DNA from 4 places in the Sodalis praecaptivus genome. Region 4 is predicted to be linked to each of the others. Evidence: predicted binding sites of a transcription regulator. Region 4 holds the regulator's gene; each other region holds the start of a gene.
The links. Region 4 encodes CRP, which controls carbon source genes, mostly activating them, when cyclic AMP is high. Its sites were predicted from a motif close to ATGTGANNNNNNTCACAT; they were not measured.
Positions count from the first base shown of each region.

Region 1: the regulator CRP is predicted to act here: its motif matches at 2,634-2,651, upstream of SANT_RS19645 (CidA/LrgA family protein).
Region 2: the regulator CRP is predicted to act here: its motif matches at 4,807-4,824, upstream of focA (formate transporter FocA).
Region 3: the regulator CRP is predicted to act here: its motif matches at 3,937-3,954, upstream of SANT_RS21760 (6-phosphofructokinase).

Region 1 covers NZ_CP006569.1:4,414,487-4,422,362, forward strand. The annotation lists gene SANT_RS19635 (cation acetate symporter) at 1-1,445, shown strand, start outside; gene SANT_RS19640 (LrgB family protein) at 1,513-2,205, opposite strand; gene SANT_RS19645 (CidA/LrgA family protein) at 2,195-2,617, opposite strand; gene SANT_RS19650 (LysR family transcriptional regulator) at 2,722-3,639, shown strand; gene SANT_RS19655 (Na+/H+ antiporter) at 3,703-5,349, opposite strand; gene SANT_RS19665 (TonB-dependent receptor) at 5,602-7,876, opposite strand, start outside.
Region 2 covers NZ_CP006569.1:3,047,605-3,055,480, forward strand. The annotation lists gene aroA (3-phosphoshikimate 1-carboxyvinyltransferase) at 1-1,021, opposite strand, end outside; gene serC (3-phosphoserine/phosphohydroxythreonine transaminase) at 1,580-2,665, opposite strand; gene ycaO (30S ribosomal protein S12 methylthiotransferase accessory factor YcaO) at 2,825-4,591, shown strand; gene focA (formate transporter FocA) at 5,000-5,857, shown strand; gene pflB (formate C-acetyltransferase) at 5,911-7,876, shown strand, end outside.
Region 3 covers NZ_CP006570.1:192,337-200,212, forward strand. The annotation lists gene SANT_RS21745 (acyl-CoA dehydrogenase family protein) at 1-677, opposite strand, end outside; gene SANT_RS21750 (class II aldolase/adducin family protein) at 701-1,495, opposite strand; gene SANT_RS21755 (ABC transporter substrate-binding protein) at 1,533-2,924, opposite strand; gene SANT_RS24555 (hypothetical protein) at 2,986-3,168, shown strand; gene SANT_RS21760 (6-phosphofructokinase) at 4,022-5,002, shown strand; gene SANT_RS21765 (PTS sugar transporter subunit IIB) at 5,012-5,302, shown strand; gene SANT_RS21770 (PTS sugar transporter subunit IIC) at 5,318-6,655, shown strand; gene SANT_RS21775 (hypothetical protein) at 6,721-6,993, shown strand; gene SANT_RS21780 (PTS sugar transporter subunit IIA) at 7,000-7,437, shown strand; gene SANT_RS21785 (ATPase AAA) at 7,434-7,876, shown strand, end outside.
Region 4 covers NZ_CP006569.1:455,506-463,381, forward strand. The annotation lists gene SANT_RS02025 (YccS/YhfK family putative transporter) at 120-2,204, opposite strand; gene crp (cAMP-activated global transcriptional regulator CRP) at 2,257-2,889, opposite strand; gene SANT_RS02035 (OsmC family protein) at 3,207-3,614, shown strand; gene SANT_RS02040 (phosphoribulokinase) at 3,721-4,590, opposite strand; gene SANT_RS02045 (YheU family protein) at 4,758-4,979, opposite strand; gene SANT_RS02050 (LysE family translocator) at 5,108-5,710, shown strand; gene SANT_RS02055 (ABC transporter ATP-binding protein) at 5,836-7,755, opposite strand.

The DNA.
Region 1 (7,876 bases), 750 kb from region 4:
TCACCGGCTTGCAAAACGGGCTGGCGATCTCCGGCGATTTTATGTCCGCCGCGTCGTTCCTCGGTATCTCGGCGCTGGTCTATACCTCCGGCTATGACGGGCTTATCTACTCGCTCGGCTTTCTGGTGGGCTGGCCGATCATTCTATTTTTAATAGCCGAACGGCTACGCAATCTCGGGCGCTATACGTTTGCCGATGTCGCGTCATACCGCTTGCAGCAGAAACCGATCCGCACGCTTTCCGCCTGCGGCTCGCTGGTGGTGGTGGCGCTGTACCTGATAGCGCAGATGGTGGGCGCCGGCAAACTGATTCAACTGCTTTTCGGCCTCAATTATCATGTCGCCGTGGTGCTGGTGGGCATTTTGATGGTGTTGTACGTCCTGTTCGGCGGCATGCTGGCCACCACCTGGGTACAAATCATCAAGGCGGTGCTGCTGCTGGCCGGCGCCAGCTTTATGGCGCTGATGGTGATGAAAACCGTCGGTTTCAGCTTTAACCGACTGTTTGCCGATGCCATGGCGGTACACGCCAAGGGCGCGGCTATCATGCGGCCCGGGGGGCTGGTGGCCGATCCGGTCTCGGCGCTGTCGCTGGGGCTGGCGCTGATGTTCGGGACGGCGGGCCTGCCCCATATCCTGATGCGTTTTTTTACCGTCAATGATGCCCGCGAGGCGCGTAAAAGCGTGTTCTACGCCACCGGTTTTATGGGCTACTTTTACTTTCTGACGTTTATTATCGGCTTCGGCGCGATTTTGTTAGTGGGCGCCAACCCCGCTTTCAAAGACAGCGCCGGCGCGCTGCTCGGCGGTAACAACATGGCGGCGATCCATCTGGCCAATGCGGTGGGCGGCAACTTTTTTCTCGGCTTTATTTCGGCGGTGGCTTTCGCCACCATTTTGGCGGTAGTGGCGGGGTTAACGCTGGCCGGCGCGTCGGCGGTTTCCCACGATCTGTACGCCAGCGTGATTAAAGCGGGAAACGCAACGGGGCGCGACGAGCTGCGGGTGTCGAAAATTACCGTGGTGGTGCTGGGATTTGTGGCTATCGGTCTCGGCATACTGTTTGAAAACCAGAATATCGCCTTCATGGTGGGCCTGGCGTTTTCCATCGCCGCCAGCTGTAATTTCCCCATCATTTTACTGTCGATGTATTGGCGCCGGCTGACCACGCGCGGCGCGATGGTCGGCGGCTGGCTGGGGCTGATTACCGCGGTAGTACTCATGATTATCGGCCCAACCGTTTGGGTGCAGGTGTTGGGGCACGCCAAGCCGATTTATCCTTATGAATATCCCGCGCTGTTCTCAATGCTGGTGGCGTTTATCGGGACTTGGCTGTTTTCCATAACCGATCACTCGCCGCAGGGCGCGAGGGAACGCGAGCTGTTTCTGCCGCAATTCATCCGTTCGCAGACCGGTATCGGCATTTCAACCGGCGCGGATCATTGACCTCGCGCTTCGTTACGCGCGCCCCCTTTGCCCGCGCCAAAGGGGGCGCGGCGCGGGGTGACGGGCGCTACCACATGATATGACCAATTAACGGCGCCAGTAGCACCGTCACCACCCCTGCCAGCATCATCACCAGACTGGACACCACCCCTTCCCGTTGCCCCATTTCATAAGCGCGGGCGGTGCCAGCGCCGTGGGAGGAGGCACCTAATCCCGCCCCGCGCGCCACGCCGGCACGCACCGACAGACGCAAAAACAGGATATCGCCAACCGCCATGCCGAACACGCCGGTAATCACCACGAACAGCGCGACCAAATCCGGCTGGCCACCCACCTGCTCCGCCGCCGCTAGCGCAAAGGGGGTAGTGATTGAGCGCACAGACAAACTGCGCTGCACCACTTCCGGCAGCGCCAGCAGCCGCGCCAGCCACACCGAGCTGCCCACCGCCACCACGGTAGAGGTGATGACCCCGGCGCTCAAGGAAAGCCAATGCCGGCGGATGATGGCCATATTTTCATAAACCGGTACCGCGAAAGCAATGGTGGCCGGCCCCAGCAGCCATAATAGCCAGCGAGCCTCGCCCATATAGTGCTGGTAAGAGATATGGGTCAGTACCAGCAACAAGACCAGCACCGCTGGCGTAAAAATCAGCGGCATCAGCGGCAGATGATGGAAACGGCGATAAAGATGTTTGTTAAAGAAATAGAGCAGCAGCGTGACCAGCAGACACAGCGCCCCCAGCATAAAATCACCGCTCATGTCGTTTCCTGCGCGCCAGCCAGAGTTCAAAACGATAGACCCGGTCCACCACCAACGCGGTGATCCCCAGTACCAAGGCGGTGCTCAGCGCGATGACCAGAAAGATCCGCCATCCCTCAACGCGCAACAGTTGAGTGTAATTGACCACTGCCACCACCGCCGGCACGAAGAACAACAGCATTTCCGCCAGCAGCCAGCGGGCGCCGTCGCGCACCCAACGCAGAGGAAGGATGCGCAATAGAATTAGCGCCAATAACAGGAACATGCCGACGATATTGGCCGGCAATGGCAAATGCAAGCGCAGCACCAGCTGCTGCGCCAGCACAAATAACCCGACGTACAGCGCCACCTGCAACGGCACCTGCACTCGACCCCAACGCGACGGCATAACGAGGCGCCCGGTCAGCGGCATAGCGATACCCTTATTAGTGTGAGATTGCTCACAGTATAGGCGGCTAGCAAATATTGCTGAAAATGAATTAATATCATAGAAATTATGCCCTCCAGGAATAGTGAATGGACATCCGAACGCTACGCTATTTTGTCGAGGTGATCCGGCAACAAAGCTTCACCCGGGCGGCCGCCAAACTCTACGTGACCCAGCCCACCATCAGCAAAATGCTCAAACATCTTGAGGAGGAGTTGGATTGCCGGTTGATCGTTCGTGAAGGACGCGCGCTCAAGATGACCGATAGCGGCCGGGCGGTCTATCAGCGCGGCTTGGCGATCCTTGACGAATTCGGGCAACTGAAGGCGGAACTCGAGGATATCACCGCCCTGCGCAAAGGCAGGCTACGGTTGGGGATCCCGCCGATGGTGGGGACGCAGATGGCGGAGCTTATCGGCGATTTCCGCCAGCGCTACCCGGGCATCGAGCTGGAGATCGCCGAGTTTGGCGGCGTCACCATGCAGCAAGCGGTGCTGGCCGGAGAACTGGATCTGGCGCTGACCGCATTGACCGCCGAAGTCGACCCCGCCCTCGCGGCGCTGCCGCTGTTCAGTCATCCGCTGTGTGCGGTAGTGCCGCGTCGCGCGCCGTGGCTGACGCGGCGGGACGTGCCCTTTACGCTGCTGGGGGAGTGGCCGGTATTGATTTACAACGAAGACTTCTCGCTCTACCGGCAATTGCTCGACGCATTCGACGCGGCCGGCATTGAGCCGCAGATTGCGGTACGCAGCGGCCAGTGGGATTTTCTGGCGGCGATGGTTGCAGCCGGCATCGGATTAGCGGTACTGCCGGAACCCCTCTGCCGGCGGTTGGATAGTCAACGCCTGCTCTGGCTGCCGCTGATGCCGCAAATGCTATGGCAACTCGGGCTTATCTGGCGTCAGAACAGCTATCTCTCTCATGGCGCGCAGGCGTGGATTGTCGCCTGCCGCGAACGTTGGCTACCCGGCGAGCGCCTGCGGGGGGCGCAGCAAGCTCCCCGCTAGCCGCGTAACGCAGCGGGCAGCAGGTGCGTGAGGGCGCCCAAAGCGGCCGCCCGACCGCGCGGCTTATTCGTGCTCGACCAGCAGCGCTTCCAGCAGATCTAAATCGTGCAGCAACTTCATCAGCGTTTCATTGCTGATTTTTTGCTGCGCGCGTAAATGATAATATTCACCGCGCTCGGCGCGCAGCGCATTCAGCCGCATGCGCCGTTCCAGATTTTCAATCAGCAGCGCGCTGTCCGCATCGTCATTGCCGTCAATCCGGCGGCGTAGATTGCCGATAACCCGGGCGCTAACTTCATTTAGGATCTGAGCGTCGATATTCTCTTCCTGGCTATTGGCCAGCCGCTCTTCCATTTTATGCAGGCTTTCAATGGCCACTTCCGCCGCCGCCGCGCGCGCCATGCGCTCTTCCTGGCGGTGCTGCGCTTTGTCGGACACCTGAATACCGCGCAACAACAGCGGCAAAACAATTACGCCGCAGATCAGGGAAAACAGAATCACGCCGGTGGCGATAAACACCAGCTGATAGCGCGAGGGAAACGCCGATCCGTCGCTGAGCAGCAGGGGGATCGACAGCACACCCGCAAGCGTGATGGCGCCGCGCACGCCGGCGAAAGACGATATCAGAATCTCGCGGGTGCTATAGTCGCCGAACACCATCGGCCGCTTGGTCATAAAGCGTAAACTGATGCGTTTCATCAGCCACAGCCAGCCGAAACGCAGCACCATCAGCGCGGCGTAGATGAGGATCACATCGGTAAACAGCATCCAGGTTTGGATAGTGGGATCCAATTCAGCCTGGGTGATGGAGGTCTCAAGAATGTCGGGCAGCTGTAGCCCGAGCATAATAAACACCATGCCGTTGAACACAAACTCCAGCATCGCCCAGACGCTATTGCCGCGCAGGCGCATCGCCAACGGGGCATTGCGTATTATACCCGACTGGCCGATGGTCATACCCGACGCCACCGCGGCCAGGATGCCGGAAACGCCGATATGTTCGGCAATCAAATAGGCGGCGAACGGCAGCAACAGCAGCAGTACCGTCTGCGTCGCGGCGTCGTCGCCGCTCCAGCGGGTGATAAGCCGCAGGGACTTGCTGTATCCCCAGGTCACCGCCACGCCGGCCAGCAGCCCCCCTGCCGCCACTTTGACAAACTCAAGCGAAGCGCCGCCGACGGAAAACACCATCGTCCCCATCGCGACCGCAATGGCGAACTTGAGCGACACCAGACCGGAGGCGTCGTTCATCAGCGCCTCGCCCTGCAAAATGTCCATCAGCTTTTTCGGGATGCGGCCTTCGCCGACGATGCCCGACAGCGCCACCGCGTCGGTGGGCGATAACACCGCCGCCAGCGCCAGCGCCGCCACCAGCGGGATGCCCGGCACCATCCAATAAATCAGATAACCGATTCCCACTACCGTAATAATGACCAATACCAGCGCCAGCGCCACTATCTCGCCGCCGTGCCGCAAAAATTCGCGCGTCGGCGTCTTCCAGCCGTCGGAAAACAGCAGCGGCGGGATGAACAGCACCAGGAAGAGCTCGGGATTGAAATCGACGTGCAGGCCGAATTTGGGCCAGGCGAGCAGCGCGCCGAGCGCGATTTGCATCAAGGGCAGCGGAATTTGAAACGGTAGAATACGTGTCACTACCCCGGATAGGGACACGATAAGGGTGAGGATAAGAATCGTAAAAAAGATTTCCATGCTTTCCTTAGTCTCTAACTTTTGCGGCAATGTACAGGACGCGCGAGAAAATCTCCCCGCAAACGCGAACCCCGATGATAGTAGATCATTTTCCCGGCAGTTAAAAAGCCGTTATCAACTATCGGCCGGCGTAACGGAATTTTTAACCGAGTGGGGCGACGGCCGCTGCGCCGCCGCCGGTAGGGAAAAAAAAACGCACCGGCAAGCCGGTGCGTCTGTATCTCTGGGCGACAAGCGCCAGCCGCGTGGCGCTTAGAAGTCCACGGTCATGGAGAGTTTCAGCGAGCGCGGATCGCCCTGGGTCAGGTAGCCATCGCTGGCGGAAGCCCAGTAGTTCTCGTTGGTGACGTTTTCCACGTTGGCGCGCCAGACGATATTGTTTTTCGGCAGTTGCATGTCGTAACGCACGCCCAAATCCAGGCGGGTCCAGCCGCTGGCTTTCAGGTCATTGGCTTCATCAACATACTGTGACCCGGTACGGATCACACGACCGGTGGCGGCGACGCCGCTGAGCCACGGCAGATCCCATTCGCCGCCCAAGACGAACTGATAGCGCGGTACGCCGATGGCGTCGTTACCATCGTTGGCGCCGTCCTGGGTTTTGGTCAACTCCGGATCCATCCAGGTGGCGCTACCGTTGAGGCGCACGCCGAGTATCGGTTCGCCGAACAGATTCAGCTCAATACCGCGGTTGCGCTCTTCGGCGTAGTTGCCGTATTCATACTGTGCGCTGCCGTTGCTGGTACCCAGATAGCGATAGGCCGCGACCGGTTTTTTGATTTCAAACACCGCCAGCGAGCCGGCGATACGGCCGTAATCCGCTTTTACTCCCACTTCGTTTTGCTTGGACGTTTCGATGCCGGTCACCTGGCCGCCGTTGACCACGGTGCCGGAGTTATAGGTGCTGCCGGCGGTTTCGCCGGCCTGCAGCGCTTCGATATGGTTAGCATACAGGGAGATGTGTTCCCAGGGCTTCACCACCAGGCCATAGGCTGGCGTCAACTTGGTGCGCTCAAATTTGGCGGACTGCTCGCCGGTATAGGCGTAGTTAGTGACATTTACGCTCTGACGGCGCAGACCGGCAATCACTTTGACGCGATCATCAAGCATCGAAAGCGTATCCGACAGGCTCACACCGCTGTTGTAGGTCCGGTTGGTGACGCCAGGGTTGCCCATTTTGCCGCCCGCATAGGTCGCGTCCGTCGGCTCGTCGGAATAGCTTGGATCGTAGATATTGGTGGAGATGCTGCTGGACGAAATTTGATAGGCCGTACGTACGCGGCGGTAGCTGCTGGAGTAACCCAGGTTGACGCTATGATCGATAAAGCCGGTGTCGAATTTCCCGCGAATACCCGCCTGGCTGGAGAAGCTGTCGGAAAAATAGGGAACCCGCATCTGGCCCATGGTGGCGTCGCCGCTGTCATTATAAGGAGTAGGCACTGAATAAGAGCCATACTCATGGGTATGATTGCCGCCAACCGCGCCATAAACCGTCCAGTCATTGGTCAGATCGTATTCGCCGCGCAGCGCGCCAAACTGGCTTTCAGTGTTGGTAAACGCCCACTTCTGGCCGTAGTTGGTGGTGGCGGAGGGCGCCTTGAGGATCTTATCCATACCGGAGGTGTACACCACTGAGCGGGCACCGTGAACCGTTTGTTTCTCGGCGCCCGCATCCAGCGAGGCGCGGAAACGATCACCGCGGTAATCCAGGCCAATGGTGCCCAGCGTCAGACGGCGTTTCTGCTCATCCACCGCCGTCTCGCCTTCGCGATGCACGCCGCTGACCCGTACGCCCCATTGGTTGTTATCGCCAAAACGGCGCGCGACGTCAAAGGCGCCGCCAACCTGAGATTTCGAGGTGTAGTCGACGGAGACGCGATTCAGCGGCTCGTCGCCGGCGCGTTTCGGTTCGATGTTTACGGTCCCCCCCACGCCGGTACCGCCGGGAGGAACGCCGTTCAGGAACGCGCTGGAGCCTTTGAGTAATTCGACGCGTTCCGCCAGCTCGGTAGCCACAAATTGGCGCGGCAGCACGCCATAGAGACCGCCGTAGGCGATATCTTCGCTGTAAAGATCAAAACCACGCACCCGGTACGACTCTTGGGTATTACCGTAGCCGTAGGTGGTCTGTACCGAAGCATCGTTACGCAACACATCGCTCAGAGAGCGGGTCTGCTGATCCTGCATCAGCTTGGAGGTATAGCCGACCACGTTAAACGGCACATCTTGTGCCGACTGTTCGCCCAGCAGGCCCAACCGGCCGCCGTTGGCGATCTGGCCATCCAAATAGGCCGGCACCAGCCGATCGCCGCCGGGGGTAAAGCCGTTGTCCGGTTTTGCCACAACGGTAATGGTTTCCGTGCCTTTACCGGTCGCAGCAGCGGACGCAGCGCCGCCGGTTGTTGCCGGGGTCACGGTGGCGGAGGGGGTCGCTGCCGTGGATGTCGTTGCCGTGGTGGCGGCAAAGGCCGGTACGGCGAAAGAGCCGCAGCTGGCGCTAATCACTAACGCCAACAGACGCGGCGAA
Region 2 (7,876 bases), 2.1 Mb from region 4:
CGCGCCAATTGGCGATATTGCGTAACGTGGTAGTGCCGCCGCTGGCGAACAGCGCGGTGGTGGCGATGGTCATCGCCGCATCGGGGATGTGATTCATGTCCATATCAATAGCGTGCAGCGTAGCGCGGCTGCATTCGATGTAGTCGTCGCCCCAGCGAAGGGTGGCGCCCATGCTCTCCAGCACATCGGCGAAGCGGATATCGCCCTGCACGCTGTGGCGGCCGATGCCGGTGACCCGCACGGTGCCGCCGCGGATCGCCGCCGCCGCCAGAAAATAGGACGCGCTGGAGGCATCCCCTTCCACCAGATAATCCCCCGGCGAACGGTAGACGCCGTTGCCGGTGAGGTAAAACACCTGGTAATTATCGTGGCGCACCGTAATTCCGAAGCTTTTCATTAACGCCAGGGTAATATCGATATAGGGTCGGGACACCAGTTCACCCTTAATGCGAATGCGGCTGTCCTGCGGCGCCAGCGGCGCCATCATCAATAGCGCGGTGAGAAATTGGCTGGAGACGCTGCCGTCGACGGTGATATCGCCGCCTTGATAGCCGCCGCGCAAACGCAGCGGCGGATAATGCTCTTGTTCGAGATAATCAATTTGCGCCCCGCCCTGGCGCAGCGCGTCCACGAGATGGCCTATCGGCCGCTCTTTCATGCGCGGCTCGCCGGTCAGCGTCACATCCTGCGCCTGTAGGCACAGCGCGGCGGTCAGCGGGCGCATGGCGGTGCCGGCGTTGCCGAGAAACAGCGTCAGCGCGTCATCCGCGCGCAGCGGGCCGCCGAGGCCGTCAATTTCACAGTTGCGGCGGTCCGCCGACAGGCGGTAATTGACGCCGAGCTGACCCAGGGCCGTCAGCATATGGCGGACATCGTCACTGTCGAGCAGGTTGGTCAGGCGCGTGGTGCCGATGGCCTGTGCCGCCAGCAACAGGGCGCGATTGGAAACGCTTTTGGAACCCGGCAAATTGAGGGTGCCATCGACGCGCGCGATGGGATTTAAGGTCAGGGAATCCTGCATGTGTAACACGTTCTCCAGCTAACAATAACGCCTGGCGCCGGCAGCCTCGGCGCCAGGATGATTCGGCAGCGGCCGACCCGAGGCCGGCTTCGCCCTTATAAAGGAAAATACTTCGCGGCAACGCCGCAACGATGGCGGTAACGCCGTCTACGCCGGCGGCAAACCAGGACTACGCGGGTTACGCGCACCCCGCCCGGCGACACATCGAGGCCCCAGGCAACGCAAGCGGAACACAACCCACCGGCAACAGCCCTCGCCGTTCGGCTGACAGCCCCACACACCCCGCAACGGCGCGGTCTGCGGTTAACGGCCAATGGTCAACGTTCAGTGGTCTACGGTCTACGGTCCACGGTTCACGGTTCACGGTTCACGGTTCACGGTTCACGGTTCACGGTCCACGGCCAATGGTCAACGATTAACGGGCATCAGCTAATGGTCAACGGCCAATGGCCAAGGGTTGACGGTCAATGGGCATCGCACTACAGCGTGGGCAACGGGCAACCCGGCTCGGCAAAGCGGCCACGCCGCAGCGTGCGGCCCGCGGCGCAGCGGCGAACGCTACCCGTGGCGGCGGGCAAACCCCAGCATAAAGTCCACCAGCGCCTGCACGCCTGCCAGCGGCATGGCATTGTACAGCGATGCGCGCATGCCGCCCACCACCCGGTGTCCCTTCAGGGCATGCAGGCCGGAGGCCTGGGCCTCCTGCAAGAACAGCGCGTCCAGATTACTGTCCGCCAATTGGAACGGCACATTCATGCGCGAACGGTTGGCCGGCGCGACGCGATTACGATAAAAATCGCTCTCGTCGATGGTGCTGTACAGCAAGGACGCCTTGGCCTGATTGCGTTTATCCATTTCCGCCAGCCCGCCCTGCGCTTTCAGCCATTTGAATACCAGCCCCGAGAGATACCAGGCGAAGGTCGGCGGCGTATTGAACATGGAATCGTTTTCGGCCAGCACGCTGTAATCAAGAATGGACGGCAACGCTTTGCTCGCGCGGCCCAGCAGATCCTCGCGCACGATGACCAGCGTCAGCCCGGCCGGCCCGATGTTTTTCTGCGCGCCGGCGTAGATTACGCCAAAACGGCTGACGTCCAGCGGGTGCGACAAGATCGTGGAGGAGAAATCCGCCACCACCGCCCGATCGCCGAAATCCGGCAATTCATCAATGGCCAGGCCATCAATGGTTTCATTCGGGCAATAATGGACATAGGCGCCATCAGCGGATAAGGCCCAGTCGCGCATCGGTTTAATTGCGCGCAGGCCGTCTATGTCGGTGGTGACATCAATCACCCGCGGGTCGCAATATTTTTGCGCTTCTTTTATCGCGCTGTGCGCCCAATAGCCGCCATCGATATAATCGGCGCTGGCGGCATCCCCCAGCAGATTCATCGGCACCGCGGCGAATTGCGCGCGCGCGCCGCCGTGGCAAAACAGCACCTTATAATTGTCGGGGATCGCCAGCAGCTCGCGCAGGTCTTGTTCTGAGGATTGCGCCACTTCGAGAAATTCTTTACTGCGATGGCTGATTTCCATGACCGATGTGCCCAGGCCATGCCAATTACACAATTCCTGCTCCGCCTTGCGCAACACTTCCGCCGGCAGCATTGCCGGGCCAGAGCTAAAATTAAACACCTGATTCATTTTCCCTCACCACGATTTGCCAGTAATACCGCGAAATAACCTACCATGGTTGTAACACCGCCCACGGCCGGCCGCAACGCCTGATGCTTAAGAGAATACATGGAGCCGGGGGAGAAAACACCGTATTATGGCGGTTTCCGTTGATAATAAGTGACCCTGATGACACAGACCTTTATTCCAGGCAAAGATGCGGCGCTGGAAGACTCCATTGCCCGCTTTCAGGCGCAGCTCGGCGCACTTGGCTTCACTATCGAAGAAGCCTCCTGGCTTAATCCCGTGCCCCATGTCTGGTCGGTGCATATCCGCGATCGCGACTGCCCGCTATGCTTTACCAACGGCAAGGGGGCGACCCGAAAAGCGGCGCTGGCCTCGGCGCTGGGCGAGTATTTTGAACGCCTCTCCACCAACTATTTTTTCGCCGATTTTTATCTTGGCGCAACGGTCGCCGGCGGCGAGTTTGTGCATTATCCCAACGAACGCTGGTTCGCGCTGCCGGCCGACGGCGGGCTGCCGGACGGCATCCTGGACGATCATCTGCGCGCCTTTTACGATCCGGACCAGGAATTGACCGGGCGCGATCTGGTGGATTTGCAGTCCAGCCATAGCGAACGCGGGATTTGCGCCCTGCCCTTCAGCCGCCAGTCCGACGGCGCCACGGTCTACATTCCGATGAACATTGTCGGTAACCTGTATGTTTCCAACGGCATGTCGGCGGGCAATACCGCCAGCGAAGCCCGGGTGCAGGCGCTGTCTGAGGTGTTTGAGCGCTACGTCAAAAACCGCATCATCGCAGAGGCTATCAGTTTACCGGCCATTCCGCAGCCGGTTCTGGCGCGCTATCCCGGCGTGGTGGAAGCCATCGCCACCCTTGAGGGCGAGGGGTTTCCCATTTTTGCCTTCGATGCCTCGCTGGGCGGGCAATTTCCCGTTATCTGCGTCGTGCTGTTCAACCCCGCCAACGGTACCTGTTTCGCCTCTTTTGGCGCCCATCCGGATTTCGGCGTGGCGCTGGAGCGCACGGTAACTGAGCTGCTGCAGGGGCGCGGCCTGAAAGATCTCAACGTCTTCACGCCGCCGACGTTCGATAATGAAGAGGTCGCCGAACAGACCAATTTGGAAACCCACTTTATCGACTCCAGCGGCCTGATTTCTTGGGATATGTTTAAGCAGGAGGCGGATTATGCCTTCGCGGACTGGGATTTCAGCGGCACCACCGCAGAAGAGTTCGCCACGTTGATGGGGATATTCCAAGCGCGCGGAACCGAGGTTTATATCGCCGATTATCAGCATCTGGGGGTTTATGCCTGCCGTATCCTGGTTCCGGGTATGTCTGACATTTATCCGGCGGAAGATTTGTTGCTGGCCAACAATGCCATGGCCATCGATCTGCGCGCCACCCTTTGCCAACTGCCCGCCAGCCGGTGGCCACAGGCGCGCTATCTGGCGCTTATCGAGCAGATTGACGCGCTGGGTCTGGACGATTTCGCCCGGGTGCGGGAACTCCTGGGTCTCGCCACCGGCAGGGATAATGGCTGGTTTACCCTGCGGGTGGGCGAATTGAAAGCCATGCTGGCGTTGGCCGGCGGCGACCATGAACAGGCGCTGCTGTGGACCGAATGGACCCGGGATTTCAACGCGTCGGTGTTTAGCGCGGAGCGGGATAATTATTACCGCTGCCTGCATACGCTGTTGCAATTGAAAAACGAGGGCGGACGCGCGGCGGCATCCTACCAGCACGCCTTTGCCCGCATGTACGGCGCCCAGACGCTCGCCGCCGCCACGGCGGCGCTCGCGGGGGAAAACCCTTTTTACGGCTTGATGCCGCTGGATGAAGACCTGCGTGCGCTGCCGGCGCATCAGGCGCTGTTGGCTGCGTATGAAAAATTGCAGCAGGCTAAGCGCCGCTTTTGGTCGGCGCAGCGGTAGCGGCCGCGGGGCGACGCCGGCGACGGGAGGCGATCTGCGGCCACCCGTCGCCGCCCGTTTTCGTGCGCTGAGTTGACTTAAGCCACGCGACTCTTTTATAGGTGACAGGCTAAGGCCAATTGTTTCAATAAAGTAAAATCCAACAGATAATAAAAGCAAATAACTACAACTGCGCCACAATTTTTATAAATCCAGCGCGATAATTGGTGCAAAAAATGTGATTTTCAACTCATTTTATAAATTTTAAAAATTATTTTTTCGATATTAATCAATAACTTAAACTAGAAACCCGTACTGAATGTGGTGTATTTCCCCCTTCAAGTTTGGCCGCCTATGATCCATGTCAATTTTTGCCCTATACTGACTTGGTAGAATTAACCCGTAAATTAATTCCACGAAAGAGTTAGCATGAAAGCCGACAACCCTTTTGATTTGTTATTACCTCCGGCGGCAGCAAAAGTGGCTGAGGAGGCGGGCGTCTATAAAGCGACGAAACGCCCCAGCACCACCTTTTTCCTGGCGATAACCGCGGGCGTCTTTATTTCCATCGCGTTCGTCTTTTACATTACCGCGACCACCGGCACCGCCGCCGTTCCTTACGGCTTCGCCAAACTTATCGGCGGTTTTTGTTTCTCTCTAGGGTTAATGTTGGTCATCATCAGCGGCGCCGATTTGTTTACCTCGTCGGTACTGATTGTCGTGGCCCGGGCTAGCGGCCGTATTAGTTGGGCGCAGCTGGTGCGTAACTGGATCAATGTTTATATCGGCAACCTGATCGGCGCGCTGTTATTTGTGGCCCTCATCTGGTTTGCGGGTCAGCATATGGTGGCCAACGGCGCCTGGGGTCTGAACGTATTGCAGACCGCCGATCATAAAATGCATCACACCTTTGTCGAGGCGGTCTGCCTCGGCATTCTGGCAAACTTGATGGTTTGCCTGGCGGTCTGGACCAGTTATTCCGGCCGCAGCATGTTCGATAAAATGTTCGCCATGATTATGCCGGTCACGATGTTTGTCGCCAGCGGGTTTGAGCATAGCATCGCCAACATGTTTATGATTCCGATGGGGATCGTTATCAAGAATTTTGCCCCGCCAGCGTTCTGGCAGGCCATAGGGACGGCGCCGGAGCAGTTCGCCAACCTGACGGTCGCCAATTTCATCACCGACAATCTGATTCCGGTCACGATCGGCAACATTATCGGCGGTGGTTTACTGGTAGGGTTAACGTATTGGGTAATTTATCTGCGCGGTGACAACCAGCACTAAGTTGTGCCGCCAAAGCCGGATTGTCGAAATCCACATTAGAAGGTAGGTGTATAATGACCGATCTGAATAACAAACTGTCCACGGCCTGGGAAGGTTTTGCCGCAGGCGACTGGCAGAAAGAAGTCAACGTGCGTGACTTCATCCAAAAAAACTACACTCCCTATGAAGGCGACGAAGCTTTCCTGGCGGGCGCCAGCGCCGCCACGACGTCGCTGTGGGAAAAAGTGATGGAAGGGATCAAAATCGAGAACCGCACCCATGCGCCGGTCGATTTTGATACCGATGTCGCCGCCACCATTACCTCCCATGACGCCGGCTATATCAATAAAAAACTGGAAAAGATCGTCGGCCTGCAAACCGATGCGCCGCTTAAACGCGCCATTATTCCGTTCGGCGGCATCAAAATGGTGGAAAGCTCCTGCAAAGCGTACGATCGCGAGCTGGATCCGGGCCTGAAGAAAATCTTCACCGACTACCGTAAAACCCATAACCAGGGCGTTTTCGATGTTTACACCCCCGATATCCTGCGCTGTCGCAAAGCGGGCGTGCTGACCGGTCTGCCCGACGCTTACGGCCGTGGCCGCATCATCGGCGATTACCGTCGTGTTGCCCTGTACGGTATCGACTATCTGATGAAAGATAAATTCGCCCAGTTCCAGTCGCTGCAAACCAAACTGGAAAACGGCGAAGATCTGGAACAGACCATCCGCCTGCGCGAAGAAATCGCCGACCAGCACCGCGCACTGGCTCAGATTAAAGAGATGGCCGCCAAATACGGCTGCGATATCTCAGGGCCGGCCACCACCGCGCAGGAAGCCGTGCAGTGGACTTACTTCGGTTATCTGGCCGCCGTGAAATCCCAAAACGGCGCCGCGATGTCCTTCGGCCGCGTGTCAACCTTCCTGGACGTGTTCATCGAACGCGATCTGAAGGCCGGCAAATTGACCGAAGACCAGGCTCAGGAACTCATCGACCATCTGGTCATGAAACTGCGTATGGTGCGCTTCCTGCGTACGCCGGAATACGACGAACTGTTCTCGGGCGACCCGATCTGGGCAACCGAATCCCTCGGCGGTATGGGCGTCGATGGTCGTACCCTGGTAACCAAAAACAGTTTCCGTTTCCTGAATACCCTCTACACCATGGGTCCGTCGCCGGAACCGAATATGACCATCCTGTGGTCGGAAAAACTTCCGATGAACTTCAAGAAGTTCACCGCGAAAGTGTCCATCGACACCTCGTCCGTGCAGTATGAAAACGATGACCTGATGCGTCCGGACTTCAACAACGACGACTACGCTATCGCCTGCTGTGTCAGCCCGATGGTGGTCGGCAAACAAATGCAGTTCTTCGGCGCTCGCGCCAACCTGGCGAAAACCATGCTGTACGCTATCAATGGCGGCGTGGATGAAAAACTGAAAATGCAGGTCGGTCCGAAATGGGAACCGCTGGCGGATGAAGTACTGGATTATGATCGCGTGCTGGAACGTACCGACCATTTCATGGACTGGTTGGCCAAACAGTATGTCACCGCGCTGAATATCATCCATTACATGCATGACAAATACAGCTACGAAGCCTCGCTGATGGCGCTGCACGACCGTGATGTCTATCGCACCATGGCCTGCGGCATCGCCGGTCTGTCCATCGCCGCCGACTCGCTGTCCGCTATTAAATATGCCAAAGTCACCCCTATCCGCGACGAAGACGGCCTGGCTATCGACTTCAACATTGAAGGCGAATACCCGCAGTTTGGTAATAACGACCCGCGCGTCGACGACATCGCCTGCGACCTGGTTGAACGCTTCATGAAGAAAATCCAGAAGCTGACCACCTACCGCGGCGCGGTCCCGACCCAGTCGATTCTGACCATTACCTCCAACGTGGTGTACGGTAAGAAAACCGGTAATACCCCGGACGGCCGGCGCGCCGGCGCGCCGTTTGGACCGGGTGCCAACCCGATGCATGGCCGTGACCAGAAAGGCGCCGTCGCCTCGCTGACCTCGGTGGCTAAACTGC
Region 3 (7,876 bases), on a different replicon from region 4:
TTAAAGTCGGTGCTGCCGCTCGCCGTCAGGCGCTGTCCCATGCCGTCCCAGTCGTCATGTTGCACCACCCCTTCGCGATCGCGCGGGATAAGGGCGGAGACCGTTTCGCCGCGGTCGTTTTTGGCCGTCACGCGCAGCAAATCGGCCATCAACCCGCCGGTGCTGTAGAATTTTTTCCCCCGCAGCCGCAACCCGTCGGATGTACTGACCAGTTGGGTCGTCATGTCGGTAACAAACTTGCCGCCGCGTTCGCCGGTCGCGCCGCTGATGACATCGCCGTGGCGCAGTCCGGCAAAATAACGCGTATGCTGCGCTGAATGACCGTTCAGACGCAGGCGCTCAACCGAGGTAAAGTGAGGAATGAGCACTTGGGCGACATTAGGATCCCCTTTGGCTAGCGCGATCATGATATGCGCCAGCTCCTGATACCCCAGCTCGGGCCCGTCCCATTCCCGCGGCACCCGCGCCGCCGTAATGCCGGCCTTACGCACCCATTCGAGCGCGTCATGGGGCAGGAGGCGTTGTCTATCGCGCAAGGACGCCTCGGCGGCCAGCGCGGGCGTTAATTGCTCCGCTGCCTGGATCAGCGTCGATGCTGGGGTGTCCCGGTTAACTACCGGAAAAGCAAAATGGCCAGTGGCATGGGCTTGCTCATCCGGATAAATGTGTTGGGTCATGTTTATCTCCTACCTATCGCCAGTTAATCCCGGTAAACCACGCCATCTCGGTCCAGCAATCGTTTCAGCGCGTTGAAATGAAGAACATGACCCGGCTGATACGCGCCGGTGCGGCCATCATGCAGCGGCGTCCGGGTTATCTGATGGCGGACTTTCTCACGCAATGCCGGGGTCAATTCACGCAGCGGCTCTCCCGTCCAACGCGCATAAAGCTGGACCTGGCAGGCATATTCGAGGGCGTACAGGCGGTCCCAGGCTTCCGCCGCCGTCGCGCCGGTAACCACCACGCCATGGTTTGCCATAAAGAGGATGGATTTTAATTGTAACAACTCGGCCAGGCGCTCGCCTTCCGCAGGCTCGCGCGCTAGGGCCTGATAATCATTGTCGTAAGCGATGTCATCGCTAAGAAGCGCTTCGGCCTGACCCGTTATCAGAAGCCGCTGGTCTGCCAGACGGGCGATGGCGCTGGCGTAGGGCATATGGGTGTGAAAGACCGCCGCATGCTGTGTGGCGAAAGCATGTATCGGCGCATGAATACAATAGGCCGAGCGCTGGATCTGGCCGCCGCCTGCCAGCAGCCGACCGTCGTAGCCCACTTTGAGAAAAACGCCGGCGGTCGCTTCCGACCAATGCAACCCGAAAGGCAGCAGCAAAAAGGCCGGTTCATCGGGGACCGCCAGCGTCAGATGGTTGTAGATCCCCTGGCTGAACCCATTGCGATCGGCAAAATGATGCGAAGCGGCAAGGTCGATACGCGCCTCCCATTCCGCCGCGCTAACCTCATGTCGTGATACGGGATTAAGAGTTAACTCGGTCATCACAGTCTCCTGAAGGTAAGTCGTCATCGCCGACGGATCAGCGGGCGAGCCAGGCGTTACGGAAACCGCTATGCGCCCCGGCGGGCGAAAGATCCACCCCGTGCAATTGACGATTCCACGCGGTGAAGAACGGTGCCTGCATGACCGGGATCAACGGCAGGTCGGTCATCGCGAGACGTTGAAACGCATGGAAATCCTCAACGCGCTTTTGCGGATCCACTTCGCGTTCATAGCGGTGGATAATGGCGTCCATCGCCGGATTACTGTAGGCAAAGGCATTGGCATAAGGCACCCCCGGCGTCTGTGCTTTAGAGTCATAGACGCGGGTCAGACCCATCTGCGGATCCAGCATGATCCCCCAGCCCTGGAATACCACATCAAAGTCATAATCGGTATAGATGCGGCGGGTGAAGGTGGCATTATCCAGCGGCGTATACTTAAGCGTCACACCGATTTTGCTAAATGATTGACGCAGAAATTCCCCCACCAATAACGCCTGGCTTGAGGCCGGGTCGGTGTAGAGACGCAGCGTGATCCTGGAACCGTCCGCCTTACGCGGAAACCCGGCCTCATCCAGCAGTTGATTCGCTTTATCGAGGTTGTAGTCGTAATGGGGGATATCATCGGTAACGTAACGGGTTAACGATGAGGGTATGACGCTGTATTCCGGTTTACTCTGCCCATACCAGACGGTGTTAATCAAACGCTGGCGATCAATGGCGTGCGCGAATGCCTGACGCACTTTTTGCTGCGCCAGAAAAGGATTACGCAGATTAAAAGCGAGAAAGTAGGTTTGTGCGGCATAGGAATAGCCGCGCGAATCAAAAACCAATGCCGGATTTTGTTTTAAACGCGCGATATCGGCGAACGGCACCCCGGCAAACGGGACATAGGACACATCGCCGGATTCCAGCGCGGCGCTGCGGGCTGACGCATCGGGAATAAAACGATAAATAATTCTGTCCAGATAGGGTTTACCTTTATCCCAATAATCAGGATTACGTTCGAGTTCTACGTATTGTCCCCGTTCCCATTTTTTGAATTTGAATGGGCCCGTGCCAATAGGCTGAGCGCCCGCCGGATTGGTGCGAATGTCTTTACCCGCAAAAATATGCGCCGGCAGAACCTGTGATTCCGCGCCATCAAAAGCATTTAGAATGACCTGCGAGGGCGCACTTAAGCGGAAAATGGCCGTCCAGGGATCCGGGGTTTCCACATCTATAAGCGTGGCAAAGGTGGAACGACCGCGGGAGTGCACCTTCTTCCAGACTTCCAGGGCGGAGTAGCGTACATCGGTCGAGGTAAAGGGTTGACCGTCATGCCATTTAACATCATGGCGCAGCCTAAAAGTGATACTTTTCCCGTCTGGCGACACCGTCCATGATTGAGCCAAATTGGGCTGAGGCTGATAATTATTATCGTAAGTCAACAGCCCATCAAATAGGTTCGCCGAGATAGTCCGGTTTGAGTATTGATTATTAAAGGTGGCAGTGAGTGAACTGGGTTCAGGATCAATGGCGACAATTAACGTCCCGCCTTTAACGGGCTGGGTCGCATTGTCATCTGCATTGGCTGAAAAGATCGGTTGCCCTAGAAAAAAAGAAAAAGTGAGAATGCGCAAAAAGAACCGCAACATAGTGAACTTGCTCCTTTGGCAGGCCGTAGATGAGTAAATCATATTTATTGATAATGAATTAATGGAGTAACCAGATAGTAGCGTTAATAAAAGGTAATCCTTAAGTAATATGTTTGGGATAGCATAGTGTGATTTTTGCTAAACTCTGGCCGCTCCCGCGACGTTGATGATCTCGCTATGTAAGGCAGGAATCGCTGCGCTGTTATCCTTTTTTGCGCGGCCAGTGCGGGGAGTGCTATCGGCGATAGTGATATGACCTGCTGCTCTCGCGCAAGACGGGGCAAGTTACGCGGCGATGGCGGGGCCGCGGTGATGAAGAAGGCTCACCTGTGGCAAAGGAAGCTATTCGGCGCTGACCGCCAGCGTTGGCAATGCGTTAAGAGGTTCATCCTTTTCACCCTAGACAGAAAATGCATCGTTGGCTTACCCATCCATGTCCACTGTTAGCAGCGCTATTGCTCCGGCGCTTTGCTGGCCGGTTAGGTCTACGGCAGTTTGTTTATCTCATCGCACCGGCTATCTGCGCGTCTTTATCTAAGGGGTAATGCCCTCAAAAAAATGTCCAAGGGTATAGGGAGGCCGATAAACACCCGAATAAATGTGAAAACTATCACAAATCAAACATCGGCCGATGCGCTGATCCTCGCGTCAGGGACAAAAGTCAGCGGAAGGAATTAATAATATATAAAACAGCATATTACAAAATCATGGCGTTGTTTGGCCTCTTTAAATAGTGATGCATATCACAATATTTAGCCTAAAAAAACGGTGTCAATACTTTCAATCCGCTAAATACGTTACATAAATGTGATCAACTTCAAAAAAATTAATTAACGTATCATTACCATCATTCTTACATTAGAGCGGTACAGACTAACCTGAGGCCAACCATGAAAATAGGATTAGTGATAAGTGGTGGTGATGTCAGCGGGATGAACAACTTTCTGTTTCAGGTTAACAGGATGATGGAGTCTGAAATAGTGATCTTTGACGGCGGCATTAACGGCCTGATTGAAAATAAGTTCAAGGACATCCCGCGCCGCGATCTGGTGGATTACTCTATCTCGTCGGTACCGTTAATTTCTTCAGGCCGAAAAGAAGACAAATGTAAAAAATCTGACTATGAGAAAATCGTCAAGAACATCCGTCATAAAAAGCTTGATTGCCTGATAATGGCCGGCGGGGATGGCTCCTTTCAATTCCTCAAAGCGCTCAGCGGTTATGGCGTAAATTGTTATGGCGTGGGGATGACCATCGATAATGATATTACCGGTAACAGCTATACTATTGGTTTTTCTACCGCCTGCGAGCAAGTTATCGGTGAAGTGGGGAAATTGCGCAACACCGGCAGAGGATTGCCCGGCCGAATCTTTATGATTGAACTATTGGGCGGCTATTGCGGTGAACTCACATTACAAGCCGCGCTGAAAAGTAATGCCGACATCGCGCTTATACCAGAAGCGCCCTGGCCTATTGATGTGTTGGCCGAAAAGATAAAGCAAAAAATTGAAGTTCAAAACAGCGTAATCATTTTATGCTCTGAGGGGTACACCAAAGAGTATACCCCCGGTTTCCAGGGTGCTATCGATACGATGATCGGCAAAATCGAGCATAAAATAGGTATCCGAATCCGGAAAACGATACTGGGATACGGTTTGAGAAATGGAACACCAACGGGTGAGGAAATTATACAAGGCGCGATTCTGGCTGAAGAAGTCGTAAGATGTATCAATAGCGGACTCACAAATAAGATCATTGTGATCAATAACAATAATAAAGCCATACCGATTGACCTTGAAGATTCTGGCAAACGTTTAGTGGATGAAGATAGTAATCTTTACAAACTGGCTAAAGTAAATAACCTTATCTGAGGTAATAATATGCTTAAAGTACTCTGCGTATGTGGCTGCGGCCTGGGCTCCAGCTTTGCTATTGAAATGAGCGCCAAAGCCGTACTCCAAAAACTCTGCATCGATGCCTCGATAGATCATACAACGGTGTCAGAGGCGTCTTCTTATAAATATGACATTATTCTCACGCAGAAAATGTTTGCCGATATTTTGACCTCGGACGCCAGCGAGGAGGATAAGAAAAAAGTCATCATTTTGAATAAGCTCACCGACAAAAAAGAAATCGAAGAAAAAATCCTCGCCTACATGAATGCGAACTGACAAAAGAGGTGGTAAGTGGACGCAATTATTCATTTTATCGTTAAAGATTTTTTGGGGCAGGCGGCTATATTGATAGCGCTTATCGCTATGCTTGGCCTGATACTGCAAAAAAAATCTCTTGGTAAGACCGTTGAAGGCACGTTTAAAACCCTGCTGGGATTTCTGATAATGATGGCAGGCATCAATATCATTGTGGCTGCCTTAACCTTTCTCAATGACATCTTTACCAGCGGTTTTGGTATGCAGGGCTACATAACGGATGTCGCGGCGATAGCCGGCGTGGCAAACCGCGAGCTCGGTTCCGAGGTGGCGCTCACGCTATTGGTGATATTTGCCGTAAACATCATTATCGCCCGGCTTACGCCTTTCAAATATATCTTTCTCACGGGACAGGCGCTGCTATGGATGGCGACCATTGGCACCGTCATCGGTTATAAGGCGGGGCTAACGGGCGCCACATTGATACTCACCGGCGGCATTTTTGGCGGTTTCATGGCGGTATTGATGCCGGCTATAGCCCAGCCGATTGTACGGAAAATCACTGATTCTGATGATGTGGCGTTAGGGCATTTCTGTACTATCGGCTACCTGGTGCAGGCCGCCGTAGCCCGTGCCATAGGGAAAAACTCGCGATCCACAGAGGATTTGGAACTACCCGATAACTTTAAGTTTCTGCAAGACACCTATCTATCCATGGCGGTGATCATGGTGCCGATGTATATCATCCCGGCCATATTCGCCGGACCGGAATTCATCGGGCAATTTTCAGGCGAAACCAATTACCTGATGTATGCCTTCATGCAATCGATGCAGTTTGTCGCGGGCGTGTTTGTACTCTACAGCGGGGTGCGCTTACTCTTGAATGAACTGGTGCCGGCGTTCCGCGGCATTGCGATGCGGCTGGTCCCCAATGCCAAACCGGCACTGGATTGCCCGGTCTTATTTCCCTATGCCCCTAATGCGGTCATTGTAGGCTTCTTGGCTACTACCGTCGGCTCGATTATCGGAATGATCGTCTTCCCGATGTTCGGACTTGCCATGATTTTGCCGGGTTTATTGACCAACTTCTTTGCCGGCGGCGCTGCTGGGGTTTTCGGTAACGCGATGGGAGGAAGAAGAGGGGCGATAATCGGCGGGGTAATACATGGGTTATTTATCACCTTATTGCCTGCCATTTTGGTGCCTTTACTCGAAACGTTTGGCTTCAAAGGCGTCACCTTCAGTGATTCAGATGTTATCAGTACCGGTTTGGTCTTGGGTCATGCATTCCAAAGCGACTGGCCATTCGTGATTGGTTTTATTGTTTTTGTCGTCGTCGTTGTCTGGTTTGCTAATAGAAAGCTGAGTAAATAAGCGCCATCGCGGCTCACTGAGTTTAAAGGTAGTCATCACATTCTCAACAGATGTGAGGAGGCATTATGTTTGCTAAGTTAAAACAACTGTTAAATTCTGAACGTCCTAAGGAAGAGCTGCAAAATAGCGAGGCGGCAGAAAATATTGAAGCTGAAATTATCCAGCTTGAAATCGGATTGCAACAGAACCCGGCTGATAATGCTATCCAGAAGCAGCTAATGGTGAAATATAACCAGGCTGTCAAGGTGTATTCAGGCGATAAACATTACCGTTCTCGCGTTGACGGTATCTTCGTAAAGATGGATGAGCTAAGAAATACCATTCGTAGAAATATATGAGGTGATATGAGCATAAAAGCGTTCCTTTCACAGAGTCAGTATATTCAGGTTCGGATGGAGGTGAGCTCATGGCAAGAAATCATCGAGCAAGCCGCCAAACCGCTTATTGAGGGAGGGTTTGTCACGGCTGAATATCCAAAAGCCGTAATAAGCAATACGATGGAATATGGTGCTTACTATGTTTTTGATGAAGGCATCGCTATTCCCCATGCGAGACCCGAATGCGGCGTGATAAACAATTGTTTTAGCATGGTGACCCTAGCGGCACCGATGTCAATAAACGGTAGCGAACCGGTGGACATTATCGTCATGTTTGGCGGCGTCGATAAAGACTCCCATATCACTGACGGTATCGCATCAATTGTGGGTCTGCTGGAACAAGAGGATACGTTGTCTCAAATCAGGCGGGCCACAACCATTGATGAGATTCTCGAGTTGCTATGAAAAAACTTATTTTAGTGAACGGGGTGCCGGCATCTGGGAAAAGCGCCGTTGCTCGAACGATTGCAGATTATTTCAATTTCCCAGTCTTAAGTATAGACGAGATCAAAGAACCCTTTATGGTTCAGTTCTCAGACATTATCGACAGGCCTCTCAATCGTAAGCTGGGTTATGCGGCCTATGAGGCAATGTTCAATATCGTCAAGAGCGCACCCGATAATACGGTATTTGTGATGGATGCCTGGTTTGGCTTCAGGGAAAAATCGGTATTGCAAGATTATCTCGCCATTAGCCATTGCCAAGCCGTTTTTGAAATATGGAATAAAGTTTCATCCACGCTGGTGGCGCAAAGGTACAAACAACGTTGCAGCTGCCGGGTTAAAGGTCATCCCGGTGAGGAATATATCCCGGAATTAATCGCTTTGGCGGAAAAGGCTCAGCC
Region 4 (7,876 bases):
TGCGCTTTCAACCCCGGCATCAGGGACGTTTACCAAGACGCCATCGCTATCGGCCGGTCTGCGCTACGCCTGTCGTTGCGCCGGCCTGAGGCGGTTTTGCCCTCTCACCGGCCACGGCGCTAGTTTGGCGGCGTATCGCGCAAACGGCGCGCGAGCCAAAAACCGTGCTGCGGCCGCTGCGGCCACGCCACCGACGAAATCGTATGCATCACGCCGAGATGGAACAATATGCGCCGCAAGTGACGTTCCATGAGCGTCACCGCCTGATCCTGCGGGCCATCAGTGTTGAAAATACCCGGATTTTCGGTGCTCGGGCCGTCATATTCCAGCCGTTGCTGACAGCTTTGCAGCGCCACCTCGCAGGAGGCCAGATAGTCGGCGGCCAAGGTATCGGTCAGCATATAGTGATCGCGCGCCAGCGTCGTCATGGCGTTGATGTGTTCGACAATGAACTGACTATGGGTGACCCATAAGCGCATATCGCTCAGATAGCGGGAATTAAACCCCGGCTCCTGCATCGCCTGGCTTAGGGAGGTGAACAAGGCATTGTGCGCTTGGTTGACCCGCATGCGGGCATAAGCCAGCGCGGGCGCGCCGGGGTCGGGCTGCAACAGCAGCCGCAACGCTTCCTGATCCCGCTCCAGCGCCTGATGGGCGTTTTTGCGCAACAGCCCGCTCTGCCATTGCGGCCACAGCCACAGCGTGCCGCCAAAGGCCAGCATACAGCCAATCAAGGTATCCACCAGCCGCGGCAGCAGGAAATGCGCGCCGTTCAACGACAACAATTGCAGGGTATACACCGTCACCACCGTCATACCGGTCATCGCCAGACCGTAATTTTTGCGCAGTACCAAATAGCCGGCCAGAGTCACCACCAGCATGCCGCTCAGGATGACGCCGTCGCCCATCTTTAGTTGCAGCGTACCCGCGGCAATCACCAGCCCCGCCAGGGTACCCAGCGCCCGATGTTGTATACGCACCCGGGTCGCGTTGTAACCATTCTGACTGACAAACATGATGGTCATCAGGATCCAGTAAGGTTTCGGCAGATTGAACACCAGGCCCAAACTGCTGCCGATCGCCAGCATGAGGCCCAGGCGGGCGGCGTTGCGCAGCGCCATCGATTTCAAGGAGCAATAACTGCGCAGCGCCGGCCAGAACGGCAACCGCTGCTGATTATCCGCCATCACATCGCGACGATAGAGGGGGCGCTGGGAACGCAACAGGCGATAGATGCGGCTGAAATGGAAATAGCAGAACTGGCCTACCGGATTATCCGGATGGTGGCGGGCAATTTTTTCCAGCGCCGACAGGCCGGCATCCGCGGCAAACCGGTCAGGTTGGCGGTGATAGAGAATATCGTCCGCCAGGACGCGCAGCCGGGCGGCGACGATACGCGCGTTGTAGCGCAACACCGCCTCGGCGTGGCTTTGCTGCACCAGCTTTTGCACTTCATCCGGCTGATGCAGACTCACCGCGATATGCTCTTGCAAATCCAACGCGACCTGGAAGGCGCGCAACAGTCTTTTGTACTGGCTGAGATGGTTGGCCGAGAGCATATGCAACTGCTGATACACTTGGGCAATCTGGTCGATGACCTTTTGCTGGCGGGCGAACAGCGGCGGTAGCGCACTGTCCGGATCGGTGTGCTGAGTCAGCAAACTGTACTTCGCTTCGATATAATCCGCCAGTTCGCGGTAGAGCAGACTGAGCGCCTCGCGCATCGGCTGCTCTTGCCATAGCCGGAACCACAGCGCGTTAAACAGCCCATACCAGGCAGTCCCCGCCAGATAGAGCAGCGGCGGCAGCCAAAGCGGCACATTGCCGGTCAGCCCCAGGGTAAATACCGCGGCAATTAGCGATGCCGGCAGCAAGCGGCCGTGTAGCGGGCTGATTTCGCCGCTGACGCCGAACAGCAGCGCCAACCCCAGCATGACAAACGGCAGCGGCACGCCGTGCGCCAACAGCAGCTGGATAAAAATACTGCTCAGGGCGAACAGCGAGCCGCCGACCACCAGCCGCTTAAAGAAACGTTTATGGAGCTGATCAAGCCCGGCGATGTTGCAACAGGCGGGTACCAGCGAGAACAGCAGACCTTGCTGCAGGCTGCCGAACATCAGTCCGATGGCGACCGGCAGGCAAAGCACAATGGTCTGCCGCAGGGCATAATTTACTTCGGGGTGGTAGATGAGTCTGCGCCACATAAGTCAGCTAAAGAGGCATGGCCGTCCTGACCATGCCCGTGGTGAAAGGGGATTAGCGGGTTCCGTAAACGACAATGGTTTTTCCGTGGGCAGAGATGAGATTTTGATCCTCAAGCATTTTCAAAATACGGCCGACCGTTTCCCGTGAACAGCCAACTATTTGGCCGATTTCCTGCCGGGTGATTTTTATTTGCATACCGTCCGGGTGAGTCATGGCGTCCGGCTGCTTGGCTAAATTCAGTAACGTTTGCGCGATACGCCCGGTCACATCCAGGAAAGCCAGGTTGCCGACTTTCTCTGAGGTCACCTGCAGGCGGCTGGCCATTTGTGAAGACAGGCGCATCAGAATGTCGGGATTGACCTGAATCAACTGGCGAAATTTCTTGTAGGATATCTCAGCCACTTCGCAGGCCGTTTTCGCCCGCACCCATGCGCTGCGCTCCTGCCCCTCTTCAAACAACCCCAGTTCGCCGATAAAATCGCCCTGATTGAGGTAGGAGAGGATCATCTCCTTGCCTTCTTCGTCCTTGATAAGCACTGCGACGGAGCCTTTGACGATATAGTAGAGCGTTTCTGCCTTTTCACCCTGGTGAATCAACGTACTCTTCGATGGATACTTATGAATATGGCAATGAGACAGGAACCATTCGAGAGTCGGGTCTGTTTGCGGTTTGCCGAGAACCATTCGCTGTTATCCTCTTTTGTCATCGCCGCCCTGTTTAGGAACGGCGTATTCCCTGTAAGGTAAGGTGTTATTATGATGTCATTCCGTTCATAAACGGAACCTCGCAAGGGAACTTATCAGGGTCCAATGTTGGTGACGTTTCGATCGCTCTCTTGCTCTTTCACTGTCGGTGAGTTCGATCCTGCCTTGTTTTTTAGCATAGCTTTAAGAGACTGTCTTGTGTTGTCTCGCTTCAGCATGATGCATCTGCGGTTACATTGCCAGTTTGGCGGCAAAAAGGTAGTCTTTCACAAAGAATATTATCAGGAGTTAACGATATGCAAGCGCGAGTAAAGTGGGTGGAAGGGCTGTCTTTTATCGGCGAATCCGCCTCGGGCCACCAGATTATCATGGATGGCAACAGCGGCGAAAAGGCCCCAAGCCCAATGGAAATGCTGCTTATGTCCGCCGGCGGCTGTAGCGCTATTGACGTGGTTTCGATTCTGCAAAAGGGCCGCGCCGATGTGCGCGACTGTGAGGTCAAGTTAACCTCAACGCGCCGCGAGGAAGCGCCGCGTCTGTTTACCCAAATCAATCTGCATTTTATCGTCACCGGCCGCGATTTGACGGATAAGATCGTCGAGCGCGCGGTCGCGCTGTCGGCGGAAAAGTATTGTTCGGTCTCGCTGATGCTGGGGAAAGCCGCCAATATTACCCACAGCTTTGAGGTACGTCACCTCGACTGAGCGCGCGGGGCGCGCTTGACTGTCGGGGCGCAGCGCTAAGCCGCATCATGCCCCACCCGATTGGCGCCGCGCGTCGTTCCCGCGCGCGGCGCCCGCGTCAAGCCGCTTAGCGAATCGGTTTCCCTTCCAGCAATTGCTTGACCAGCGGCGCCATGATCAATTCCATCGCCAGACCCATTTTGCCGCCCGGCACCACCAGCGTATTGATATTGGAAATAAAAGATCCCTGCAGCATCGCCAGTAAATAGGGAAAATCCATGGCGTCCAGGCCGCGGAAGTGAATAACCACAAAGCTTTCGTCCAGCGACGGGATCGCTTTGGCGGCGAACGGATTGGAGGTGTCCACCGTCGGCACCCGCTGGAAGTTGATATGGGTACGGGAAAATTGCGGCGTGATAAAATTGATATAATCTTCCATGGATCGCACCACGGAATCCATGACCGCTTCGCGGGAGTGGCCCCGCTCGTTGGTATCGCGCACCAATTTCTGGATCCACTCCAGATTGACTATCGGCACCACCCCCACCAGCAAATCCACGTGCCGCGCAACGTCATTATGCTCGGTCACAACGCCGCCGTGCAGCCCCTCGTAGAATAGGACGTCGGTAGGCTCCGGCAGGGGCTGCCAGGGGGTAAAGGTGCCGGGGACCTGATTATAAGGAACCGCTTCGTCGTAGGTATGCAAATATTTGCGCGCCTGCCCGCGTCCGCTTTCCCCATAGTGATAAAATGTTCTTTCCAGAAGATCGAAGTTATTCGCATCCGGGCCGAAATAACTCACGTGCCGACCTAAATCGCGCGCTTTACGAATGGCTAAATCCATTTCCGGCCGGGTGAAGTGGTGAAAGCTATCGCCTTCCAACTCCGCGGCGCGAATGTTCAACTGTTGAAAGATTTTGCGAAAAGCCAGGCTGGTGGTCGTGGTCCCGGCGCCGCTGGAGCCGGTAACCGCAATAATTGGATGTTGTGCTGACATGATGAGACCTTAATAGTGTTGATAACCTCTGTCAGATGACGTGCGGGCGGCCGAAGGTTATTGTTATCACGTTTGGCGCCGCAGGGCCACCGCGAGGCTTGCTCGTTTCCGCCATGCGGACGCACGGCCGGGCGCGGCGGCGGCGGGGAAGAGCCGCATCGCCGTCGCTAATCGGGGCGGAACTGACCGCGCGGCATGATGTTAATGCTTTCGTGCAGCTCCGACCACACCAGCACCGCTTCGCCGGACTGCACCTGGCGTAACACATCCGCTACCTTTTGTTGCAGGCTTTGTTCCCGCTCGCCATAATCCGTGCCCTCGCGCAGCACAAACGATTCGATCAAATTATATAACGTGGCGGGATCGATCTGCTCCCAGGGAATGATCATTCTCGGCATTTCTCCAGTGGTGGTCGGGGCGACAGCGTGACGAAATTTCACCGACAATTCGCTTGTCGAATCGGCATCGCACTGTTAATTTCATAAACGTCATCGTCGGGAGCAATAGTGCGGGATATATGGAGCTGGGTCTGTTTTTATCGATGTTGGGTTTTCTCTGGGTCGCCGCTATTACTCCCGGTCCTAATAATATGTTGCTCACCGCCTCGGCCGCCCATTTCGGCTTTTGGCGTTCCATGCCGCTGATGCTCGGCATTATGCTCGGCATGCAGTGCATGCTGCTGCTGGTGGCTTGCGGCGTCGGCAGTCTCATCACCCTTTATCCCGCCCTGCATTTTACGCTAAAAGTCGCCGGCAGCCTCTATCTGCTGTGGCTTTCGTGGAAAATTGCCACCGCCGTTTATGAAAAGCTCGATACCGACTCGGCGCCGCCGCGGCCGGTGCCATTTTATCAAGGCGGGCTGCTACAATTTCTCAATCCGAAAGCGTGGTTGATGGCCCTCGGCGCGGTGGCCAGCTTTAGCCTGGCCGGGGAGGCGTATGCGGGGTCGGTGATCGCGATAAGCATCGGCATCGCCGCCGTCAATATCGTCTCGGGCGCCATCTGGCTCGTGTTTGGTACGGTGATCGGCCGGCTGCTGAAAGGGCGGCGGGCCTGGACGCTTTTCAATCTGGCCATGGGACTGCTGACCGCGGCTTGCGTATTGCTGATTTGGCGCTGAGCGCGCTCAGCCCGTGGCGACGTTGACGCTGCCCGCGGTCCGCAGACTACTGTTTTGGCGCTCAGCCCGTGGCGACGTTGATGTCGCCCGCGGTCTGCGCAATGCTGGTGTGACGCTGAGCGCAACTATTCCGCGCTAAACGCCTGCGACAGCGTCTCCAACTGTTCCTGGGCTTCCAGCCAGCCCAGCTCCGCTTCCTCCAGCGCCGATTTCAGTTTCCCTTGCCGCTGCAGACAGTCACTCAGTTCGCTTTTGCGGGCGCTTTCGTACAGCGCGCTATCCCCCAGCCGGCCTTCCACCTCGGCCAGCTCCGCTTCAAGCGTAGCCAACTGCTGTTCATAGCGGCCGATGGCCTGACGCAGCGGCTGGGTCTCTTTACGAAATTCCGCCTCGCGCCGTTTCTGATCTTTGCGCGTCTGCGCCGTATTGACGCCGGCGGGGGACGCTTGTGTATCGTCATCCTGCGTGCGCGGGCGCTGAAGTTCGGCCAGCCACTGCTGATAATCCTCCAGGTCGCCGTCAAAGGCCGCAACCTGGCCGTCATGCACCAGGTAAAATTCATCGGTGGTGGAGCGCAGCAGATGGCGATCGTGGGACACGACCACCAGCGCGCCGGCGAAATCGATAAGCGCTTCGGTGAGCGCCTGACGCATATCCAGGTCCAGGTGGTTGGTGGGTTCGTCAAGCAACAGCAGATTGGGACGCTGCCAGACAATCAGCGCCAGCACCAGCCGCGCTTTCTCGCCGCCGGAAAAGCGCGCCGTCTGGTCGGTGACGTTATCGCCCTGAAAGCCGAAGCCGCCCAGGAAATCGCGCAGCGCTTGCTCCGACTCCTTTGGCGCCAGCCGGCTCAGGTGTTGCAGCGGCGTTTCATCGGCGCGCAAAAACTCCAACTGGTGCTGGGCGAAGTAGCCAAGCTTGATGCCTTTCGCCAGCGACACCGTCCCCGACTGTGGCGGCAGGGTTCCGGCCAGGAGCTTGATAAGCGTCGATTTACCGGCGCCGTTGCGTCCCAGCAGACCGATGCGTGAACCGGGTACCAAATTGAGCTTGATGGAGCGTAAAATCAGGTTATCGCCATAGCCGGCGCTGACTTTTTCCAGGGTGAGCAGCGGATTGGGCAAATTTTCCGGCGCGCGGAAACTGAATTGAAAGGGGTTATCCACATGCGCCGGGGCGATAAGCTCCATTCTTTCCAGCATTTTGATGCGGCTTTGCGCCTGCTTGGCTTTGGTTGCCTTGGCGCGGAAGCGATCGATGTAGTGCTGCAAATGCGCCACTTTTTCCTGCTGATGCTGGTAGAGCGACTGCTGCTGCGCCAGTTTGGTGGCGCGCTGCTGCTCGAACGACGAGTAGTTGCCGGTATATTCATTTAGGATCTGTTGTTCGATATGCAGCACCCGATTGATGATAGGATCGAGAAAATCGCGATCGTGGGAAATCAAAACAAGCGTACCCGGATAATTTCTGAGCCACTTTTCCAGCCAGATGACCGCATCCAAATCCAAATGGTTGGTCGGCTCGTCCAGCAACAGCAGATCAGACCGGCACAGCAGGGCTTGCGCGAGGTTAAGACGCATGCGCCAGCCGCCGGAGAACGCGCGCACCGGCTGCGTCAGCTGCGGCTGGCTAAAGCCCAGACCGCTCAAAAGGCTGGCGGCGCGGGCGCGAATGGTCCAAGCGTCGATGGTGTCCAGTTTCCCGTGTAGCGTGGCGATGGCATGACCATCATTTTTTTCATTGGCAACAAGTAATTCAGATTCGAGCTGACGATATTCCCGGTCGCCATCGATAACATACTCCAGTGCCGGCACGTCAAGAGCGGGGGTTTCCTGATTAACCCAGGCCATCGCCCAGTTCGCGGGCAGGCTGACGCTGCCGGCGTCGGCGCTGAGTTCTTGTTTCAACAGCGATAGCAGCGTGGATTTGCCGCAGCCGTTTTTGCCGACCAACCCGACTTTTTGCCCCGGGTTGACCGTGGCGGTGGCGTTATCCAGCAGTACGCGGGTACCGCGACGAATTTGCAACGAGGAGAAAACAATCATAAAGCGCCGTCGTTAGAGTATGTTAAATTGACATAGTTGAATGTTAAACAGGATATCGCGTCCTGATGTTATCTTTGCGAAGCATGGTAGCGGAAATCCCGCTTCCTGACGACGCTTTGGA